2 linked regions of the Lacibacter sediminis genome follow. The protein of the gene in region 2 interacts with the protein of the main gene of each other region in a pairwise test. Links are inferred from orthologs where the notes say so. Each region holds a gene or a part of one and is shown on either strand. Other genes may lie near its edges.

Region 1 (3,102 bases), 3.0 Mb from region 2 along the record:
CTGCTTGTAAGGCATGTTCCCCAAATCTTCAAACTGCACCAATTGTGTCATAGCCTGCAAATTTACTTGATTTGAACAGATGAAACACAGAGCTTACTTTTGCGGATTATGATCGACGAAGAATTATTAGAAGAAGACAGTGAATTAGAGAACGGAGATGGCTCGGAAGAGTTGTTTGAAAAGAAGCGTTTTGTGGTAACGCAGGGACAGGAACCGTTGCGTATTGATAAATACCTGATGACCAAGATCCAGGGTGCAACCCGTAACAAAGTGCAACGGGGAATTGAAAATGGTATGGTGCTGGTAAACAACAACACGGTTAAAGCAAACTACAAAGTAAAACCGGGTGATGATATTGTAACGTTTACAGATACAGCACCGGAAGATACCAATCTCAAAGCAGAGGAACTACCACTCAACATTGTATATGAAGACGATTCTGTAATGCTGGTAAACAAAGTGCCCGGTATGGTGATGCATCCCGGCTGCGGTAATTATTCCGGCACATTGGTGAACGGGGCATTGTGGCATTTTCAACAACAGCAACCGAATTTAACAGAAGATGAATTGCCACGCTTTGGCATGGTACATCGTATTGATAAGAATACAAGCGGCCTGGTGATCATGGCAAAAACTGAACAGGCCAGCGTACATTTAGCAAAACAGTTTTTTAATCATACAGTAGAACGGAAGTACGTTGCATTGGTGTGGGGTGATATAAAAGAAGATAGCGGAACAATCACAGGCCATGTAGGTCGTCATCAACGTTTCCGTAAGATCATGGATGTATATCCGGATGGTGAATATGGTAAAGAAGCCATCACTCATTATACTGTACTTGAGCGTTTCGGTTACACCACACTGGTAGAATGTCGATTGGAAACAGGACGTACGCACCAGATACGTGTGCATATGCAGCACATTGGTCATCCTTTATTCAATGATGATACCTATGGCGGAGATCGAATTGTAAAAGGAACTGTTTATACCAAGTACAAACAATTTGTAGATAATTGTTTTACCATTTGTCCACGTCATGCATTGCATGCACAAACATTAGGCTTCACACATCCAAAAACACAAGAACGGATGTTGTTTGAAAGTGAACTGGCAAAAGATATACAGCAGGTAATTGAGAAATGGAGGGTGTATACAAAAGCAAAGAATTTAACGGGAGATGAATAGCCTCATCCCTCTTATCCCTTCTCCTTCAGAGAAGGGACGGTGCTCCATCCAATGCTATAAATTTAGTTCTACCACATCATCACTAATTCTTTAATCGGCATTCATGATGCCGTTGAACAAATCAGGTATTTTGAATAGTGTGGGCTGCGCAATGCAGTTCCCCCTTCAGGGGGCGGAGGGGGTTTAGGTTTTATTTCGGAAACACCATTTTATAATCCACACTCACCTTTCCTCTTGAAATATCATCAAGCTTTCCTTTGATCATTTTTCGTTTCAATGGTTTCAGGTAATCGATAAAGAGTTTTCCTTCAATATGATCATATTCGTGAAGTATCACACGGGCAGTGATACCATCAAACGTATTTACGTGTTCCTTAAAATTTTCATCCATGTAACGGATGGTTACTTCTTCAGCACGATACACATCTTCACGGATCTTGGGAATGCTTAAACAACCTTCGTTATACAACCAATCATCACCCAACAACTCTTCTACCTGTGCATTAATGAAAACCTGTTTGATACCAGGCTTATCAGGATACAGCAACGTTTCTTCTTCATCCATGTTGGCAAACATCTGCGCACTATCCACCACAAACAACCGGATATCACGGTTGATCTGCGGCGCAGCGAGCCCCACACCATTTGACGAATACATGGTTTCCCACATATCTGCAATCAACTTTTCCAACCCGGGGTAGTCGGGAGTAATGTCTTTTGCTGTTTTACGAAGCACATCAAAGCCGTAGGCGACAATAGGAAGAATCATGCGATTTATGATTTATGATGGCGGATTTATGATTTATAACCCGACCTCAATAAAAAAATTAGTTGCAAATATAAGCAAAGCCGATCAAGCGTTCGTAAATCACAAAGTAAGAACCTGTAACTATCAGAGACTCATACATCATAAATCAGACATCTGCCATCCTAAATCCTCTCCAGGTATTCCTGCAGCATAATGGTGGCAGCTATCTCATCCACAAGTTTTTTATCCCTACGCTGACTTTTTTTGAGTCCCATTTCGAGCATGGCATTCTTGGCCATTTTAGAAGTATAGCGTTCATCCACCGTTTCAACAGGAATCTTGGGGAAATTTTTCTTCAGTTGCTCAATGGCACGTTTCACTAACGGCGTGGCATGGGTGTCGCTGTCATCCCAATTGGTGGGCATACCAATAAGAATCAGTTCCACTTGTTCTTTGCTGAAATAATCTTTCAGAAAAGGAATGAAGTTTTTTGTTTCGATGGTTGTTAAACCGGTGGCAATGATCTGGAATGGATCAGTTACCGCAATGCCAGTTCGTTTGCCGCCGTAATCGATGCACATTATTCTTGCCATATTTGGAAGTTGTCATGTCGACGAAAGAGACATCTCTAAAATATTAAACAGCCTGAATTTTATGAGACCTCTCCTTCGTAGACGTGACGTTCTATGTTTAATGCGTTAAATAAATATATCCGTTATCACAAACACCGCAAACACCACGCTTGCAATTCCATTCGCCGTCATAAATGCAATGTTCACTCTACGCAGATCATCTGGTTTTACGATAGAGTGTTGATAAATCAGCATACCGATGAATACTGCAACACCGATCCAATAGAATAATCCAAAATTTCCATATACACCTGCTGCAATTACACAAGCTGCTGAAAGTACATGCAGGAGTTCAGACGCACGCAATGCTTTTGCTTTACCCAACCATGCAGGGATCGATTTCAATTCATATTTCTTATCAAACTCTTCATCCTGCAAAGCATAAATGATATCGAAACCACTCACCCAAAATAAAACTGTAAATGAAAACAATACTGGCAGTACAGCAAACGCACCTGTTACAGCAAGATATGCACCAATGGGCGCAAGCGATAAACCAAGTCCTAATACCAGATGACAAAGCGGAGTAAAACGTTT
Region 2 (3,220 bases):
TCAAAGCAGGAGCTGTTTGATCATTATTAATCCCATCAACTGAATTTTTTATCCCTGGTGTACCGCCTCTTGTATCAATACTTGCACGCCAGTTGTTTGCAGCGCTGCACGGATTTTTTGTATCAACCATTTCCAAAGTCCAGCCACCATCACTCTTCACCGCATTGTTGAACCAACTGAGATTGTATTCTACTGCATGAATAGTTGCACCGCTGTTACTGCGGATGAAAATCGTTTCGCCAGTATTATCCAATGAAGGAAAACTTGTAACAGCAAAAGTGCGGCCATACTGTTGCATGGTTACAGCTGCAGTTGTTCCGCAAATGATGGCACTGCTATCCGGTTGTAATAAAAAGTTAGGCAATGGTCCACTCACTCCATTTGCATCACCCACCCGCCAGTTTTGTAAGTTGATAGCTGATGTGGCAGTGTTGCGTATCTCGATCCATTCAACATTCGGCAACCCGATTTGTGGTGTGGGATCACTCATGATTTCACTGATGACGACGCTGTATTTGTTTTGGGTGAAAGCGTTTGCTTGCAGCATCAACAAACAAACAATTGTTATAAGGAGTTTAGGTTGCAGCATGTACTTAAAAATAACATTAATCAAACGATTGCGTAAATACCTCGATGAAAATTCTAAAAACAATTTGGTGAAACGCTCATTCAGCTTTACTTTTGACCCTCATGATGACAATGAAACATACAAAACGCACAAAGAAACAGTTCCGCAAGGGAAGGTAACATTGTACGTTGTGTTGTAAACATAATAACAGGCCTTCCCGAAACGGAAGGCCTTATTTTTTACCCCCATCTGATGCCCTCGTCTGATGGATTTATTAATCAAACAAAAAAATTCTGTCAGACGAGGGCGTCGGACAGAAACAAAACAAAAAACAAAATGAAAGTTGCAGTAGTTGGCGCTACAGGTCTTGTAGGAACCAAAATGTTACAGGTATTAGCAGAAAGGAATTTCCCGGTTACTGAATTAGTTCCCGTTGCAAGTGAACGTTCCGTTGGTAAAGAAGTTGAGTTCAAGGGAAAGAAATACAAAGTGGTAAGCATGACCGATGCAATAGCTGCCAAACCTGCTGTGGCTTTATTCAGTGCCGGTGGTGGTACTTCAACTGAGTGGGCACCAAAGTTTGCAGAAGCCGGTATTACTGTGATCGATAACTCCAGTGCATGGCGCATGGACCCAACAAAAAAATTAGTAGTGCCTGAAGTAAATGCTGATGTGTTAACTGCAGCAGATAAAGTGATTGCTAACCCTAACTGTTCTACTATTCAGATGGTGGTGGCCTTGCAACCACTGCATAAAAAATACCAGATCAAGCGTGTGGTTGTATCAACGTACCAAAGTGTAACAGGTACTGGCGTAAAAGCCGTTGATCAGTTGTTGAATGAACGTAAAGGTATTGTAGGTGAGATGGCTTATAAATATCCAATTGATCTGAATGTGATTCCCCAGATCGATGTGTTTTTGGAGAATGGGTACACCAAAGAAGAAATGAAAATGGTGAAAGAAACCTGCAAGATCATGGGCGATGATTCCATTCGTGTAACAGCAACAACAGTGCGTATTCCGGTAATGGGTGGTCATAGCGAAAGTGTGAACGTTGAGTTTGCAAATGATTTCGATTTGAACGAAGTAAAAGCATTGCTCAGCTCTGCTCCTGGTATTGTGGTAGTAGATGATCCTGCTACACAACAATACCCAATGCCGATGGATGCACATGAAAAAGATGATGTGTTTGTTGGTCGTTTGCGCAGAGATGAAACACAAGCCAATACATTAAATATGTGGATCGTTAGTGATAACCTGCGCAAAGGTGCGGCAACCAATGCTGTGCAAATTGCAGAATACCTGCAGGGCAAAGGTTTGTTGTAATGGTCGGCACGGCCAGCGGCTGTCAGAACATAAAAAAACTTAACAAAAAAGAGCGCTTCAATTGAAGCGCTCTTTTTATTTCTGGGGAGATACTGTTATTATTCACCTGTATGCAATCCTTCATTCAAAAACTGCAGTAACGGTTGCAGCGTTTCAAAATTGACGCATACTTTTTTTACCAGGTCTTTCGATGTTAGATCAGCATCAGAAAAGTTTTGCATGGCGATCCAGCTTTTCAATTTCAGATATTCAATGGCGGGATTATCAGCTTCATAACCTTTTGGTGGTCGTGCCAATTTCAGATCACCTTCAGTTGACAGATCGCCAAATACCGCTTTGAATTTTTTGTTGCTGATGATCTTCTGAAATTCTTTCCAGTTATAATCAATTTCCTGGCGCACGTTTTTTAAAAAATCAGGTGGCGGTACATATAAACCACCTCCTCCAAACGCAGCACCCGGTTCACAATGAAAGTAGTAGCCGGCTGTCATTCCTTTTTTGCCGTCCTTATTCATGTAGGCGCCCATGTTTGTTTTGTAAGGACTTTTATCTTTACTGAAACGAACATCCCGGTTTATACGGAAGATGCAATCTTTTGCAGCAAGATGTGCAATGGAAGGATCTTTCTTCCCATGCTTTTCTATTACTGTATCAATAAACCCAACAAAATCTGCTTTGGCAGCATCGTAAGATTTTCGATTTGCATCGAACCAGGGCTTATTGTTATTCTTCTTTAAGTCTTTTAAAAATTTGAGTGTGGAAGTTTGCAGCATAAAATAAGGTTGTAGTGAAGATGCAAATTTGCATAACCAAACAATACTATGCTAAAATAGTTCTGTGAAGATGTGAGTAAGTAATCAGAAATCAAATATCTGCAATCTTAAACTGCTCCCCAGTTTTCACCGCTTCTTATTCTGTACAAAGTCATTTCACTTACGCTGTACTTTTTCGCCAGTTGTTTGTAGGTAACATTGCGGTTGGGATCCTGAATGATCTTTTTGATCGTCTTTACCTGCAGCGGAGAAAGCTTCAATCCTTTTTGCGTGCTGCTGCGTTCTTTCTGTAATTTTTTGTAAGCGATCTTTTGAGGGCTTTTTTGTTGATGAGCTGACATTTGTTCCAATGTTGCCCATTTCAGATTAGCAGCACGGTTATCTTTTTTGTTATGGTTGAGATGAATGACAAACTTGTTTTTTGTTGATTGTTTCGCACAAAAAAGTTTTGCTACTTCACGGTGCAGGTAGATGGTTCCTTTGTTATCTGCACGATGCAGGTTTAACGTACGGTAACCGGTTGTAATGGAACCGTTGAGTAATTTTCCATCTT

The links.
Region 1: the proteins of H4075_RS01385 (region 2) and def interact in binary tests that used the Escherichia coli proteins (3 or more experiments, as listed by UniProt). The link is inferred for Lacibacter sediminis from one-to-one orthologs.

What each region holds. Positions count from the first base shown.
Region 1 is NZ_CP060007.1:3,346,180-3,349,281, forward strand. Bases 166-2,930 are described here. They hold def (peptide deformylase), read right to left. Parts: upstream 1,955-2,930; coding sequence 1,376-1,954; downstream 166-1,375. Other genes in these bases: H4075_RS14270 (RluA family pseudouridine synthase), read left to right, coding at 166-1,185; ruvX (Holliday junction resolvase RuvX), read right to left, coding at 2,116-2,526; H4075_RS14285 (UbiA-like polyprenyltransferase), read right to left, coding at 2,632-2,930. In the rest of the region: lipoyl(octanoyl) transferase LipB, read right to left, coding at 1-51; more of H4075_RS14270, read left to right, coding at 109-165; more of H4075_RS14285, read right to left, coding at 2,931-3,102. UniProt on the Escherichia coli protein: Removes the formyl group from the N-terminal Met of newly synthesized proteins. Requires at least a dipeptide for an efficient rate of reaction. N-terminal L-methionine is a prerequisite for activity but the enzyme has broad specificity at other positions.
Region 2 is NZ_CP060007.1:296,736-299,955, forward strand. Bases 17-2,899 are described here. They hold H4075_RS01385 (aspartate-semialdehyde dehydrogenase), read left to right. Parts: upstream 17-904; coding sequence 905-1,894; downstream 1,895-2,899. Other genes in these bases: H4075_RS01380 (lamin tail domain-containing protein), read right to left, coding at 17-547; H4075_RS01390 (DUF2461 domain-containing protein), read right to left, coding at 1,993-2,667; H4075_RS01395 (NUMOD4 domain-containing protein), read right to left, coding at 2,775-2,899. In the rest of the region: more of H4075_RS01380, read right to left, coding at 1-16; more of H4075_RS01395, read right to left, coding at 2,900-3,220.